Geobacillus stearothermophilus ATCC 12980: one gene and its partners. The protein of the gene in region 3 interacts with the protein of the main gene of each other region in a pairwise test. Links are inferred from orthologs where the notes say so. Each region holds a gene or a part of one and is shown on either strand. Other genes may lie near its edges. The genes, in order: ftsA, ftsZ and ezrA.

Region 1 (6,495 bases), 1.3 Mb from region 3 along the record:
CGGCGGCCTCCTGCACTTCGTACAAACTTAAGTTCATGCCGCCGGTGATGTTCATGAGCACGCCTTGCGCCCCGTCGATCGACGTCTCCAACAGCGGGCTGGAAATGGCTTTTTTGGCTGCCTCCGCCGCTCGGTTTTCGCCGCTGGCAATCCCGATGCCCATCAGCGCCGAGCCTTTGTTGGACATGATCGTTTTCACATCGGCGAAGTCAAGGTTGATCAACCCCGGCACAGCGATCAAATCGGAAATGCCTTGCACCCCTTGGCGCAGCACATTGTCCGCTTCGCGGAACGCCTCAAGCATCGGCGTATTTTTGTCAACAATCTCAAGCAACCGGTCGTTCGGAATGACGATGAGCGTATCGACCGCCTCTTTCATGGCGGCGATGCCGCTTGCGGCCTGCGTCGCCCGCTTCCGCCCTTCAAACGTAAACGGGCGCGTGACGACACCGACCGTGAGCGCTCCTAATTCGCGGGCGATTTGGGCGATGACGGGCGCCGCCCCAGTTCCCGTGCCGCCGCCCATGCCAGCGGTGACAAACACCATATCGGCGCCGCGAAGCGCTTCTTCAATTTGCTCTTTGCTCTCCTCAGCTGCTTTTTTTCCAACTTCTGGGTTCGCTCCCGCACCCAAGCCGCGTGTCAGCTTCGCCCCGATTTGCAGTTTCGTCGGCGCCTTCGACAAATTGAGCGCCTGTGCATCGGTATTGACGGCAATAAATTCAACGCCTTGCACTCCGTGTTCAATCATCCGATTGACGGCGTTGTTGCCGCCGCCCCCGACCCCAATCACCTTGATCGTTGCCAACTGATCGACTGTTGTCTCAAACTCCAACATGGCCAAATCCTCCTAAAATTTCAATCTCTATTCAAAGAAAGAACCGAAAAATTTCTTGACCTTCTTCCCGAAATGGTCTTCTTTCTTTTTCGGTTTCGATGGTTGTTTTGGCGCCGGGCGCTCGGCCGGCTCCGCCGCGGCCGCCGCCGGGACGGTTTTCCCTTGCAGCTGCGCCTGCCGGTAGGCGAACTTGAGCAGGCCGACGCCGATCGTGTATTGCGGGTCGCGCACGCCGATGTAATCCGGCATGGCAACACGGACGCTCGTCCCTAGGACGACGTGAGCCAACTCCAACACTCCCGGCATATTCGCCACGCCGCCGGTCAGCACATAGCCGCCCGGAAGGTCGCGAAAGCCAAGCCGGCGCACTTCATGTTGAACCATTTGCAAAATTTCCTCCATCCTCGCCTCAATAATATCGGCGATCTCAAGCTGGCTGAACTGCTGGTGTTGATCGCTGCCTATGACCGGCACGCTGAACACTTCTTCGTCCGAAGCGTAGTCGTAAAACGCATACCCGTGCTTCAATTTGATTTTTTCCGCATCCTCCGTTGTTGTCCGCAGCCCGATGGCCAAATCTTTTGTAATATGCTCCCCGCCGACCGGCAGTGAAGAGACAGCTTGCAACGCCCCTTGCTCAAAGACAGCGACCGTTGTCGAACCGCCGCCCAGATCGACGAGCGCGGCGCCCAAGTGCCGCTCATCGTCGGATAATGCCAGCAAACCGGCCGCTAACGGCTGGAGGCAAATGTCGCTGATTTCCAAACCGGCACGTTCCACACAGCGAAGGAGATTATGTAAAATCGTCTTCGCTCCGGTCACCATCGTCCCTTCCATCTCCAAGCGGACGCCGATCATGCCGCGTGGGTCGTGGATGCCGTCTAAGCCGTCGACGATAAACTGGCGCGGAACGACGCTGATAATTTCCCGGTCCGGCGGGATGGAAACGACTTGCGCCGCATCGATGACGCGGGCAACGTCTTCATCGCTGATTTCGCGGTTTTCGCTGGCAACTGCAACGATGCCATGGCAGTCATGCAGCTGAATATGGCTTCCCGCCACCCCGACAATCACGCGGCGGATCGAAAGGCCGACCATCCGTTCCGCTTGTTCGACCGCGCGCTTGATCGATTGCACCGTTTTATCTATATCAACAATCGCGCCTTTTTTGAGCCCTTCTGATTTCACATTGCCGATTCCGATAATGTTAATCGAGCTGCCCAACATTTCCCCGATGATGACTTTGACGCTCGATGTTCCGACATCCAGGCTAACGACGATCTCATTGCTGCTCATCTTTTGGCATCTGCCTACTAAAAACGCGCCGATGTCAGCCGACGTTTCAGTAAGCAGCGACACCTCCTTTTTCGGCTGAAATTTCCCTGTCCATCTCTTCGTCTATATCCAGCTCGCGATTTTCGCAAGAACATCGCATTTTGTTTTACTCCATATAATTCAACACAGGAAGACACTTTCCTCTCTTCCGCTTAACTTTTTTCGCGATTTTCCCGCCGCTCCGCCCATTCGGCAAGCCAAAGGCGACGGATGATGGCAATGTTTTGAAACAGGCGGACGCCAAACGCGAAGACGGCCGCCAAATACAAGTCTACACCAAGATGCACCCCAAGAAAAGTCAAAGTTGTGGCAAGGATGATATTGAAAAAAAACCCGGTTATAAATACTGTTTCGTCGTACGTTCCTTGTAAATGGGCGCGCCATCCCCCTATTAATGTATCAAAGGCGGCCAAAATGGCAATCGACAAATAACTGGAATACTGATCGGGAACTTCCCAGCCGGCCAGGACGCCGACGGCAAACCCGAGCAACAATCCGAGAAGCGGAAGCCACATGCTATTTCTCCTCCTTGCCGGCGCTCGTCGTCTCCATGTATTTTACCTCCAGCCGCTCGGTTGACGGCGGAATGGCGATCATCGGTTTCGGCTTGGAAATCGAAAGCTCCAAGTTTTCGACGATGAAATCATCCCGAATCGGCGAAACCGTCAAACCGCTATACAGCTTGTCCGCATCGTCCGCGATCGCCTTCACCTCAACCGGCAGCTGAAGCGGCCGGCGACCGACTTTCGTCACCCCGTTGACATCGCGAATCGCCGTCTGGTTCGTCAGCCGCTCGCCGCTAATGGCGATTTCCTTTGCTCCATATTTGTTCAATTCATTTACCAACCGCTGCAGCAGCTCCGGCGACACCGTTTGGGCGACCGGACCGACGTAGCCGCCAGCCGCAAACGGCGCGATCGTCAGCACCACGCTGCGCCCTTTCACCTCGGTCAGTCCGGCTTCTTCCCTAAGCTCGGCGACCGTCTCCTCGAGCGCCGCCTCACCGTCTTCCTGCTCCTCGCGCCGGTAATGGCGCAATTTCGCCTCGTAGCGTTCCAGCTCCTCAAGCAGCTGCTGTTCAAGCTTCTGCTCCTTTGTCAAATCGGCGCGCAGCTCCCAAATGTCGCGCGTATCGCGCTCTTCCGAAGGCAGCGTCGTCCGCATCCCGACGGCCAGCATCAATCCGAACACGCCGGCAATCCCGGCAAAATACAGCTGTCTTTTTCGCTCCAATGCGCTTCACCGCTCCTTCCTGCCCGTTTTACGGTCTGGGCGCGAATACCGGATCGAGCGTAATCGCCTCTTGCTTTTCCACTTTTACATCGATATGGTCTTGAACAAGCTCGTCGACGACGCCGCCTGGCAGGACGAGCGCAGACGACAGCACATCTGGGTCGCCGATCGCCGAAATGACAAACGGAGCGGCATGTTGCGTCCCGTCAACCTCAATGACCGGACCGTTGCACACAATGTAGGAGCGATGGGAAATGCGCTGCCCGTTAATGGCGACCGCTTCGGCGCCGGAAATAAGCAGCTCGTGAACGATTTTCCATACGTGCTGTTCGTGAACGATATAATCAGTAGCACTCGCTTCAGAGGGGATGTAAGAGGAGTCGGAAAGCGTGACTGCTACACCCTTTCCTTTCACCCTCGCCTTTCCAACATACATGCGCAGCTGTTCTGCCTCTTTCGCCAGCCCGGCTTCGTTCGTCTGCCGGTCGGCCAGTTTTTTTTCCCAAGCGGCCAGTTCGTCTTGCTTTTCGACAAGCTGTTGCTTTAACGACCGGTTTTCCTTTTGCAAAGCGATCAGCGCCGAGCGAAACTCGTATTCCCTTTTCCACCCGCTGTCGCTCCATTCGCGGCGGGATGGATCGTTTTTGGCATGTTGGTAGGAAAACCCGAGCATGGCGCCGAATAAAAAGCAAATAAAAGTAAGGAGGATGCGGCTATGGGCTTGTTGTCTCATCGTCGTCCTCCTTTTTCGGCGGCTCGTACGGGACAAAGTAGCTGCCGACTTCGAGGTGAATGACCCCTTTGACATTTCGGTCAAGCTCGGCGACAATCGCCGGATAATGCGACAGCTTGTCCGCAAAACGATGAATCGTCGCACTTACCTCATACCCGTCGTTCATGTAGACGATGACGCGGTCTTCATACTCACTGTTCGGCTTGTAGTGAATTTCCGACATGGCGCCAAGCACCGGCGCCGGCAGTTCCGCCAGCTGTCCAGTCATCTCGGCGATGGCGTCGCCGTTTTTCCAACCGACGAGCACAGGCGCATCGCTCGGGGCTGTTTTCACCGCTTCCTGTTTTAACAGCCGTCCGTTCTCAAGCAGCGGGAAAAATGTTTGCCGGTCGTAGACATAAGCGATCCGCCGCCATTCGTGGACGCGGATGACAATCGTGTTCGGCAGCCTCTTTTCCACGGTTGCCTCTTTAATTTCCGGATGGCGGGCGATCCTCGTTGCCACACTTTGTTCGTTCACTTTCCAAAAGCTTGTCCGCTTCGTAATGCCGCTCAAGCTGATGATGCGCTCCGCCGGCAAATGGCGGTTTCCGCTCACCTCCACATGCCTGACGGCGCTTAACGGCGATTGGAAGTAAAGAACGCACAAAATAAACAGAAAAAAGAAGGACAAATACAAAATCAGCCGACGGTTCGCTTTTTGGCGGCGACGCTCTTTCAGTTTTGGGACGCGGTCTTCAAGAACAACAACCTTTCCCTTTTCCATTGCCTTCCCCGCTTTCCTGCCCGCGGGCAGCTCCATGGCTGCGCTCGAATAAAAACAAACGGCATCCGCTGCCGTTTTCTTGTTCTTTGCACTTGTTTTCATTATATCACAAATAGATCGCGAGAGAGACCGTTTTTTATAACATTTGCCGGCACTGTTTGACGGCAAGCCGCCCGAACAAACAAAAACAGCGGACGCCGCCGCCTGCCTAATAGCGGGCGTGTCTGCTAATATTGAGCAGCACGCCGATCGCCATCAGCATCAATGTCAACGACGATCCGCCGTAGCTCAAAAACGGGAGAGTAATGCCGGTGACGGGCATCAGCCCGGTGACAACGCCGATGTTGATCATCACTTGGATGGCAATCATCGAAATGATGCCAAGCGCCAAAAAGCTGCCGTACAAATCGGGGGCGCCAAGGGCGATGCGCACGCCGCGCCAAAGAAGAAGGCTGAATAAAAGAAGGACGAGCGATCCGCCAATAAAACCGAGCTCCTCGGCCAAAATGGCGAAAATAAAATCAGTTTGCGGCTCCGGCAAATAAAAAAACTTTTGCCGGCTTTGCCCGAGCCCCAGGCCAAACAGCCCGCCCGGACCGATGGCGTACAGCGACTGGATGATTTGAAATCCGCTCCCCAACGGGTCTTCCCACGGATTCAAAAACGATGTAATCCGCTTGATTCGATACGGCGCCGATAAAACGAGGGCGGCAAACCCGGCAAGCCCCAACACCCCAAGGCCCACAAAATGGCTGAGGCGGGCGCCGGCGACAAAAATCATCGCCACACATGTGCCGACCATCACGGTGCCCGTCCCTAAGTCCGGCTGCAGCATAATCATGCCGAACGCCGCAAACACGAGCGCCAGCGCCGGCAGCAATCCTTGTTTAAACGATGTAATCTTCTTTTGGTTTTCGGATAAATATTTGGCCAAAAACGCGATCATCGCCAGCTTCATAAATTCGGACGGCTGGATGGAAAACGCCCCGACGCCGATCCAGCTGCGCGATCCATTGCGCACCATGCCGACGCCTGGGATCAACACGAGTACAAGCAGCCCGAAACAAACGATGAGCAACACTTTCGACCAGTCGCGCCACGTCCAATAATCGATGTTCATCACAAAAAACATGGCGATAATGCCGACGATGGCAAAGAACAGCTGGCGCTTGACAAAGAAAAACGAATCGTGAAACTTGTATTCCGCCCAAATGGCGCTCGCGCTGTACACCATAATAAGCCCGATGGCCAAGAGCGAAAACGTTAAAAGAATCAACAAAAAATCCGGCGCAGACCTTTTCCGCGGCAATGCCCAACACCTCTATTTTGTAAACTAGAAGGAAAGGGCTGTCCCTTTCCCTCTATTTCAACTTATGCACGGCGTCGATAAAAATGTCCCCTCTCTCCTCGAAAGTTTTGTATTGATCCCAGCTGGCGCAGGCCGGAGAGAGCAAAATAACATCGCCCGGCTCGGAAAGCCGGAAGGCAACCGGGACAGCTTTTTCCACATTATCGACATATTCGATCGTTTCTATTCCCGCCTCCCGGGCGATGCGCCCGATTTTCTCCGCCGTTTGCCCGAACAATACC
Region 2 (3,120 bases), 1.3 Mb from region 3 along the record:
TCGGGTGGATGATGCAATCGTATTCTCCGTCGGCTGAAAGCGGGTCTGCACTTAAGGCCATAAGCCCATGTTTCACCTCAAGCCACTCGTTTTCGTATGACAGCGCGATGCGGTCTAGTTTTACCGCCATCATCATTTGCGGGCCGCTGCCCACTGCGCGGTATGGAATGAGACGAAGACGATGGGCCCACTGTTCGGGCGGGTCGTCAACCGTCATGGCTGCCATATAGGCCATCAGCTCTTCGGGCAGCACGTCCTTCGCTTTTTCCCGGTCCACGATCATCACCGGCGTTTTGGACACTGGGTCAAACAGCTGGTTGCCGCTGTCGATGAGCCCTCTTAGGGCAAGGGGCCGGCCTTCCCAAACAGCAATGACATCTACAATATGTTCGAAGCGCAATTTTTTCTCGCGAATCTGTTCCACACGGCGGCGGGAAAAAAGCCACAACACCGGAAACCCGACGAGGACAAACAGCCAGCTTACCGGGTCGCCCGCCCCGGGGGGATGCATCATCAATAATCCGTTCTGCACGGACAGTTGCTCGGCGAAAAAATAATGAACCGCCAGCATGCCGCCCCCGACAGCGAACGTGGCAAAGTAAAACGCCAGCATGTTCTCGATCATATAGCGCGGCCGCTTAAAGCCAAAAGCGGAGAGCACAATCAAGATCGAGGCGGCCATTTTGGCAAGCGGGTGCTGGGCGATGGCGGACAACGGGGTGAACAGCAGCACCACAAGCAGCGACCCGATCAACGCTCCGGCCAACAGCCGCCACCAGACGATCGGGCGCTTAAGCATGAGCGCTGTCAGCCAAAGAAGCATTGCATCAAAACAGACGTTCAAAAGCCAAATGACATCAAGATACACAACCAACCGGCAAGCCCCTCCCCCGCCCCATCGGCTTTTGTCTGAAACAAGTATATAGCATATCCCGTTGGAAAGTCTGTCAATTGGTGGTGGTGAAAAACAGAATGTTTTGTCAAAGCGAGGGGAAACGTGCGAACGAGGAAAACCGCCCTTTGAAGCGCGGGGCGAGGGCAAAAAAAGAAGGCATGAACACGGCTTGTTCATGCCCGATAGCTCCTCAACGGCGACGGTTGCGGTTACGCAAGAACGCCGGAATATCGAGCGGGTCTTCCGCCTGCCCGGACCGGAGCGCCGCATAATCTTGCGCCGGTTCTTCGCGCTTTTCCCGCTTCGGCGCCGGCGTCACTTTCGGCGCCGTCCCGATGCCGGCGCGCGGCGGCCGCGGCTGCGAAGCAACGTTTTCGTTAAACCCGGTCGCGATGACAGTGACGACAATTTCGTCTTTTAAGTCTTCGTTGATGACCGAGCCGAAAATCATATTCACTTCTTGATCGGCCGCCGAAGCGACGATGTCGGCGGCCTCCTGCACTTCGTACAAACTTAAGTTCATGCCGCCGGTGATGTTCATGAGCACGCCTTGCGCCCCGTCGATCGACGTCTCCAACAGCGGGCTGGAAATGGCTTTTTTGGCTGCCTCCGCCGCTCGGTTTTCGCCGCTGGCAATCCCGATGCCCATCAGCGCCGAGCCTTTGTTGGACATGATCGTTTTCACATCGGCGAAGTCAAGGTTGATCAACCCCGGCACAGCGATCAAATCGGAAATGCCTTGCACCCCTTGGCGCAGCACATTGTCCGCTTCGCGGAACGCCTCAAGCATCGGCGTATTTTTGTCAACAATCTCAAGCAACCGGTCGTTCGGAATGACGATGAGCGTATCGACCGCCTCTTTCATGGCGGCGATGCCGCTTGCGGCCTGCGTCGCCCGCTTCCGCCCTTCAAACGTAAACGGGCGCGTGACGACACCGACCGTGAGCGCTCCTAATTCGCGGGCGATTTGGGCGATGACGGGCGCCGCCCCAGTTCCCGTGCCGCCGCCCATGCCAGCGGTGACAAACACCATATCGGCGCCGCGAAGCGCTTCTTCAATTTGCTCTTTGCTCTCCTCAGCTGCTTTTTTTCCAACTTCTGGGTTCGCTCCCGCACCCAAGCCGCGTGTCAGCTTCGCCCCGATTTGCAGTTTCGTCGGCGCCTTCGACAAATTGAGCGCCTGTGCATCGGTATTGACGGCAATAAATTCAACGCCTTGCACTCCGTGTTCAATCATCCGATTGACGGCGTTGTTGCCGCCGCCCCCGACCCCAATCACCTTGATCGTTGCCAACTGATCGACTGTTGTCTCAAACTCCAACATGGCCAAATCCTCCTAAAATTTCAATCTCTATTCAAAGAAAGAACCGAAAAATTTCTTGACCTTCTTCCCGAAATGGTCTTCTTTCTTTTTCGGTTTCGATGGTTGTTTTGGCGCCGGGCGCTCGGCCGGCTCCGCCGCGGCCGCCGCCGGGACGGTTTTCCCTTGCAGCTGCGCCTGCCGGTAGGCGAACTTGAGCAGGCCGACGCCGATCGTGTATTGCGGGTCGCGCACGCCGATGTAATCCGGCATGGCAACACGGACGCTCGTCCCTAGGACGACGTGAGCCAACTCCAACACTCCCGGCATATTCGCCACGCCGCCGGTCAGCACATAGCCGCCCGGAAGGTCGCGAAAGCCAAGCCGGCGCACTTCATGTTGAACCATTTGCAAAATTTCCTCCATCCTCGCCTCAATAATATCGGCGATCTCAAGCTGGCTGAACTGCTGGTGTTGATCGCTGCCTATGACCGGCACGCTGAACACTTCTTCGTCCGAAGCGTAGTCGTAAAACGCATACCCGTGCTTCAATTTGATTTTTTCCGCATCCTCCGTTGTTGTCCGCAGCCCGATGGCCAAATCTTTTGTAATATGCTCCCCGCCGACCGGCAGTGAAGAGACAGCTTGCAACGCCCCTTGCTCAAAGACAGCGACCGTTGTCGAACCGCCGCCCAGATCGACGAGCGCGGCGCCCAAGTGCCGCTCATCGTCGGATAATGCCAGCAAACCGGCCGCTAACGGCTGGAGGCAAATGTCGCTGATTTCCAAACCGGCACGTTCCACACAGCGAAGGAGATTATGTAAAATCGTCTTCGCTCCGGTCACCATCGTCCCTTCCATCTCCAAGCGGACGCCGATCATGCCGCGTGGGTCGTGGATGCCGTCTAAGCCGTCGACGATAAAC
Region 3 (6,485 bases):
TTTTTTCGATGAACAGGCTGACGTCGTCGAAACGTATATTCCTCTTTTTTCCAGTTCGTGAACAAACACTTCCGGCTTCACGCCGCGCTTTAACGAAAAGTTGATGATATGAGGAGCGGCGCCATCGCGCGGCGTGTTGATCTCGATGTCTGGAATCGCCAAGAGCGCTTCAAGCCACTCGTCTTTCAATGCTTGAAGCCGGCCGATGTCCCGCTCGTAGCGCTCGAGCGCCAAGCGAAGCGCCTTCGCCATCGCGACGATGGCGGCGACATTTTCCGTTCCGGACCGAAGCTGCCGCTCCTGCCCGCCGCCGGCAATCAACGGCGCCAAGCGGACGCCTTCACGGACATAAAGCAAGCCGGCGCCGCGCAATCCGTGAAATTTATGCGCCGATATCGTGCATAAATCGACACCGGCTTGCTTCAAGTCGAGCGGCACTTTGCTGATCCCTTGCACCCGATCGACGTGAAACAATGTTTTCGGATAGCGGGACAAGAGGGCGCCGATTTCTTCGATCGGCTGCACCGTGCCAACTTCGTTATTGACGTGCATGACCGACACGAGAATCGTATCGTCGCGCAGCGCGCGTTCCACTTGCTCAACCGATACCCTTCCTTCGCGGTCGACCGGCAAGTACGTCACCTCAAAACCAAGCTCCTCAAGCTGGCGGCACGGTTCAGCGACAGACGGATGCTCGATTTTCGTCGTAATGATATGCCGGCCGCGCCGCTGATATTGCCAGGCGACCCCTTTGATGGCGAAATTGTTCGCCTCCGTTCCGCCGGAGGTAAAAACGATTTCGTTCGGCTTAACGCGCAGCATGGCGGCGATTTGTTCACGCGCCTGCGCCAAAAGCCGCTCCGCCTTCATGCCCAGCCCATGGAGCGACGACGGATTGGCAAAATAGTTCGTTGCGACGGCGACGAACGAATCGATCACCTCGGGAAATGGTTTGGTCGTCGCACTGTTGTCAAGATAAATCATCGCTTCCATCCTCCGCTCATTGTCGGCAAAATATCGCTGTACATCGTCCATCTTAACCAAAACAGGCGCCAATCGACAACGAAAACACACCGTCATTTACATTATTCACCAAAAACCCATTGAACAATCTTCCACCTGCGCGAAGAGGTGGGAGATTCTTGGGAACACCCGCCCCACGGCAGGCTGTCAGCCAAGCCATCCCCGTGCGTCCCACGGTTTGGCTGCCTTACGAAGACAGCAAACGAAGCCCCTCATTCAAGATATTCCGGGCGGCGTTCTTGTTTGAGGGAAGAGGCAGAAAAGCTTGTGTTCAGCCATATGATTCTGTGTTTTTTAGGTAAAATAATGGATAATCAATACTCGTGATCGGGTGGTTTATCACTGTTCGCGGCTGTTATCCTCCTGCCATAATTTCTGCACACGGTCAAACGCGCCCGGCTCGACTTCTTCAACGGCCGCCACCGCCTGCCGGAGCGCCTCCTCATAATCATAATGGCGAAATAAAAATTCGGCTTCTTCCAGCCCTTTGCGGACCGCTGGATAGCGGCGGCGGTAGCGGTTGCCGTATTGAATCGTCCGCTCCGCCAGCGTCGCCTGTTCGATCATTTCCACCGTCCGCTCATACAACCGTTCCACAGCCGCTTTCGCCTCCTCCAACGCTTGGTCGACCGCCGGCATGTCAAGCGGCTTTTCTTCAAGACGCGCGGCAACGGCTTGCAAGCTGCGTCTCGCTTCCGCCAATTCAAGCGCATACGGTTCAGGCAGCCCCGGCAGCCGGCTTTTTTGCACAAGGCGGAGAGCCTCGGCCAATGTTTTTCTCATGCCGTCAAGCTTTTCGCGGGCGATCAATTCGTCTTTGCGCAGCGTCTGCAGCATCGTTCGAAACTGTTCATGCTCTTCCTTCATGAGGTCGATCTGAGACACAAGCTGCTCAAGCTCCTCTTTCAGGAGCGAATACGCTGTTTTCGCCTCGGCAACGCGGTCTTGAATGAGAAAAAACCGCTTTTGCAACTGGTGCAGCTGCTTTTCGATGCTCCGGTACTTTTCGAGGTCGCTTGGCGCCAAATGGTAGCTTTGCTGGACGAACAGCGCCTCGGCCTCGGTTTCCTTCGCCTCGGCGGCGAGCTCCTGAAGCATGCCGCTGAGGCGCGGCATTTCCGTTTGCACATATTGATGCGCGAGCACTTCGTTTTCGAGCAAATCGTAGAGCGCGTCGATCTCTTCTTTCAGCTCAGCGACAATCTGCTTCGCTTCTTCGATGCGCAGCTCATGGATCATGGCCAGACATTGCTCGATTTTTTCCCGTTTTTCCTGAAGCGTGCGCTCCATGTGCAAATGGTCAAGGATGTATCCGCGCTCTTCCATCTCTCGATAGCCATCAGCCAACTCAGCGAGCTGAGCTGGCAACGACGTTTGGCATTCGCCAAGAAGTTTAGGAATATCTTCCATCATGGCTGTGAGCCGGCCGAGCTCTTCCTTCAGTGTCAGAACCACATCGCGCGCCGCCAAATAGTTGCCGGCTTCCGTCAATTCGGCAAACCGCTGAAACTGCTTTTCCGCTTCCGTTAAACGGACGTCAAGCAAGTCGGCAGCCGAACCGAACGTATAACGGTAAGCAAGCAGCGTCTTTTTCGCTTCCCGGTGAGCCGCACGCAGCTCCTCGATCTCCGCCCGGCTTTGTTCCTCGCTGCCGATCAACTCATTCACTTCATGAATGATTTCATGCACTTCTTCCTCAAGACGACGCAATCCGTCGGCGATCTGCCCAAGCAGCCGGCGCGCCTGCCGGTAGCGGTATTTGTCGAGCAGCCGCTCCGCGTCAAACAGCTGTTCTTCCACATTCGGCAGCTTCACTGCCACAATGTCGTCCCATTGCTGGCGCCATCGTTCAAACAGCTGCTCCGTCTCCCCTGTCATATTCAGCTGTTTCACTTTCGCCAGCTCATCCGGTACCGGCCGGTTCATCAAGTTGATTTTCCATTCCTCGAGCCGATCGATTTCCCGGTACATCCGCTTTCGGTACACATGATTATATATGATTGCCCCCGATCCGAGGAGCAGAACGATCCATGCCATTCCCATCCGCTGATGCCCTCCTTGCATTCAAGCTACTTCTATCGAACAAACGAAAATAGCGGGGAAGACAAAAATATATGTTTTTCAATGTTTTTATGATACCATGTTAACGACATTTTTTGACCAAAATTTTTATTTTTTTTACAAGAATCTTCACTATTTTTTCTATGATACATGAAGAAAGGAGGAAAATCGATCATGCGCGACGGGCATATTCATACGCCGTTTTGTCCGCACGGAAGCCAAGATCCGCTTGAGGCCTATGTAGAGCGCGCGATCGAACTGGGCTATACCGACATTTCCTTTACGGAGCATGCCCCGCTTCCTGAGCGGTTTATCGATCCAACGCCCAACCAGGACTGTTCGATGAAGCTTAGCCAGCTTGAGCGCTATTTGCACGCCGTCGCTGAGGTGAAAACCCGCTACCGAAACGACATTGCCATCCGTGTCGGGCTCGAAGTCGATTTTATTCCTGGCTTTGAGGAAGAAACAACCCGCCTGCTCGACGAGGTCGGCCCGCTGCTTGACGACAGCATTTTATCGGTTCACTTTTTGGCCTACGAAGGGCAATATGTATGCCTTGATTACAGCGAAGATATGTTCGCCGACATCGTCCGCTTGTTCGGATCGGTCGAACGCGTCCACCGCGCCTACTACGAAACAGTGCTGCAATCGATCCGCACGGAGCTTGGCCGCTACAAACCGAGACGTATCGGCCATATGACGCTTGTGCGCAAGTTCCAACGCCGTTTCCCATGCTTGGAACCAATGGATGAGTGGATTGTTTCCATTCTCGATGACATCAAGCAGTTCGGCTATGAATTGGACTACAACGGCGCCGGCGCCGCCAAACCACTCTGCCTTGAGCCGTATCCGCCGGGCGGCGTGATCGCCGAGGCGCGGCGGCGGGGCATCCCAATCGTCTACGGATCCGACGCCCATCGCGCCGCCGACTTGCACCAAGGACGGGAGAGGATGGACCGCGAGGCGCTTTCGGTTGACAACCGCCCGCAGCCGTCATAAAATAGGCGAATCAGCCATTTCCCTGCTTGCATCCTGCTGGATGTTGAGGCCAGAGTCCTGCTCCAACCATGATGAAAAAGGAGGCTAGTTCTATGTTTCGTCCCATGGCTTACAACGGAACACGCGAAGAAAATTACGCGCTCGTCATCGAACAGCTGAAATCGCTCATTTCCGGGGAACCCAACTTCATCGCCAACTTGGCGAACGCAGCCGCCTTGCTCAACCAGTTTTTCACCGACATCAATTGGGTCGGTTTTTACCTCGCAGACGGCGAGGAGCTTGTGCTTGGCCCGTTCCAAGGCTTGCCGGCATGCGTGCGCATTCCGTTCGGCAAAGGAGTGTGCGGCACGGCGGCCGCCAAACGGCGGACGGTGGTCGTTCCAGACGTTCACCAATTCCCGGGCCATATCGCCTGCGATGCGGCGTCTCAATCGGAAATCGTCGTGCCACTCATCAAAGACGACCGCGTCATCGGCGTTCTTGACATCGACAGCCCGGTGAAAAACCGCTTCGATGACATCGACCGCCGCTACTTGGAGCAGTTTGCCAGCGTGCTCATTTCCGCCTGACGAAAAAAGCGCACCAAGCGCGAAGAAGGAATCCGCTTGCTCGGATTCCTTTTTTTACACCTTATACAAATGACCGTCATCGTGCACAAAAATGCAGTTTTTTCCTGTCTCTTTTGCCATATAAAGCGCGGCGTCGGCTCGTTTGAACAGCTGTTTTGCATCCTCGCAGCCTTGGCGCTCCCACCATGACACACCGCACGAAACGGTCACCGTCGGAATCGTTTGTTCTCTGACTTTTTCTGTGATGCGGCGGGCAATCGAAATGGCGTCAGACAGCGGCACTTTCGGCAAATACACCGCCAGCTCTTCCCCGCCCCAACGCGCCGCCACATCGCCATCGCGAATGTTGGCGCACACCGTCTCAGCCACTTGGACGAGCACCCTATCGCCCGTTTGATGGCCGTACACATCGTTGATTTGCTTAAAGTTGTCAATGTCAAACAAAATGAGCGCCCCGGATGCATCGGATCCCATGGATGTTTGGATCACCTCGTCCAAGTAACGGCGCGTATGCAGCTTTGTCAAATAATCGGTGACTACCATCTTCTCGAACTCTTCGCGCAGCATCGCGTTCATAAACGCCAGCGTTGAATGTTGAACGAGGGATTCCAAGAGCTTAAACATCTCAAACGTAAATCGGTATGGCTCGCTGGCGAGCGCAATGCACAGTCCCTTCGTTTCCTTGTTTTGCTGCATCGGCGCCGCCATGATGGAACGAAACGAACCGAAAGCGGACACGCATACATCACCGGCAAATAAAATGTCATTTCCGCTTTGGCGCCGCTTTTCCACCCATTCGATATAGGGCTCGGACCGATGGTCGAAAAAAAACAGCGTGCTGCCTGGCAAAAGCTCCCGCTTGCCGTCGGCAAACAAGAAAAAACCGACTTCATCCGCGCCGAACGATTGTTGGATTTGCGATACCATGTACTCAATGGCTTCATGAAGCCGCGGCCGGGCGTTCAATTGGCGCATTGTGTCGTTGATCAGCTGCAAATCGGCGACAAGCCGGCGCGACTGTTCATACAACTTGGCGTTCTCAAGCGCACTTCCAGCCGTGCTCGCCAGCAGCGAAATAAAATGAATCTCTCGTTTTGGAAATGGCGCAGCGTATGGGGCGATCATTTCAATCACCCCATACACCGCCTGCACCCCTTTAATCGGGGCATACAGCACCGAGCGCGGCGGCGCCTCCATCACCTCGCATTGCACTTGTCCAGTCAAAAACGCCCGCAACGCCGCCTTCTGTTTTTCCCTTTCATCCAATACAAGCGTTTTAATCGGCAAATTTCCGCGCAGATGGTTGTCATGCGACAACAGAAGGTGGTAGGTGAATGATGGATAGACGTTTTGCAGCGTGCGGATAATTTCTTCAAGCACAACATCGATATGCATCGAGGAATGAATTTTTGCGGCAAAGTGATGCAGCTGTCCATACCGTTTCTCTTCGCCCTCTCCTTGCAGCACCGCGCTAAGTTTCCGAAACAATCGCGCCAAATCCGTCCGGATCTCCCACAACAACCGCTCGTCAAAACCGCCATCTTTTCGATACACGAGCTCGACCATCGCCGGTGTCTCATCGGAAAGCATGAAAAAGAGCCGGGCCGCCATATGCGGCCCACCGGCATCGACAACAGCGACTTTCCGCTCTCCATCAGCCGCGATCGGCCTAGCGTCCGGCGTCCCAACCGCGGCCGCTTCCGGATAAAAGGCAGCCCGCACCGGGTCGTACAAATAAAAAACGGCTTGCTCGAGCGCCAGCTCTTCTTTTAGCAGCGCGAGCAACTCGCCCGCCGCCGCCGAAAACGGCCTATCGTCCTGAAACGCTAAAAA

What was found.
Region 1: the proteins of ezrA (region 3) and ftsA interact in binary tests that used the Bacillus subtilis proteins (3 or more experiments, as listed by UniProt). The link is inferred for Geobacillus stearothermophilus ATCC 12980 from one-to-one orthologs.
Region 2: the proteins of ezrA (region 3) and ftsZ interact in binary tests that used the Bacillus subtilis proteins (3 or more experiments, as listed by UniProt). The link is inferred for Geobacillus stearothermophilus ATCC 12980 from one-to-one orthologs.

What each region holds. Positions count from the first base shown.
Region 1 is NZ_CP128494.1:929,217-935,711, reverse strand. Bases 1-2,995 are described here. They hold ftsA (cell division protein FtsA), read right to left. Parts: upstream 2,135-2,995; coding sequence 866-2,134; downstream 1-865. Other genes in these bases: QSJ10_RS05065 (DUF881 domain-containing protein), read right to left, coding at 2,690-2,995; QSJ10_RS05070 (small basic family protein), read right to left, coding at 2,326-2,688; ftsZ (cell division protein FtsZ), read right to left, coding at 1-838. Outside these bases: more of QSJ10_RS05065, read right to left, coding at 2,996-3,406; QSJ10_RS05060 (DUF881 domain-containing protein), read right to left, coding at 3,435-4,139; cell division protein DivIB, read right to left, coding at 4,120-4,905; spoVE (stage V sporulation protein E), read right to left, coding at 5,114-6,214; murD (UDP-N-acetylmuramoyl-L-alanine--D-glutamate ligase), read right to left, coding at 6,267-6,495. UniProt on the Bacillus subtilis protein: Cell division protein that is required for the assembly of the Z ring. May serve as a membrane anchor for the Z ring. Binds and hydrolyzes ATP. Also involved in sporulation.
Region 2 is NZ_CP128494.1:933,973-937,092, reverse strand. The notes cover bases 153-3,120. They hold ftsZ (cell division protein FtsZ), read right to left. Parts: upstream 2,220-3,120; coding sequence 1,086-2,219; downstream 153-1,085. Other genes in these bases: ftsA (cell division protein FtsA), read right to left, coding at 2,247-3,120; spoIIGA (sigma-E processing peptidase SpoIIGA), read right to left, coding at 153-874. Also shown: more of spoIIGA, read right to left, coding at 1-152. UniProt on the Bacillus subtilis protein: Essential cell division protein that forms a contractile ring structure (Z ring) at the future cell division site. The regulation of the ring assembly controls the timing and the location of cell division.
Region 3 is NZ_CP128494.1:2,199,271-2,205,755, forward strand. What follows is about bases 715-3,699. They hold ezrA (septation ring formation regulator EzrA), read right to left. Parts: upstream 3,067-3,699; coding sequence 1,363-3,066; downstream 715-1,362. Other genes in these bases: QSJ10_RS11895 (cysteine desulfurase family protein), read right to left, coding at 715-984; hisJ (histidinol-phosphatase HisJ), read left to right, coding at 3,259-3,699. Outside these bases: more of QSJ10_RS11895, read right to left, coding at 1-714; more of hisJ, read left to right, coding at 3,700-4,083; QSJ10_RS11910 (GAF domain-containing protein), read left to right, coding at 4,176-4,652; QSJ10_RS11915 (diguanylate cyclase), read right to left, coding at 4,707-6,485. UniProt on the Bacillus subtilis protein: Negative regulator of FtsZ ring formation; modulates the frequency and position of FtsZ ring formation. Inhibits FtsZ ring formation at polar sites. Interacts either with FtsZ or with one of its binding partners to promote depolymerization.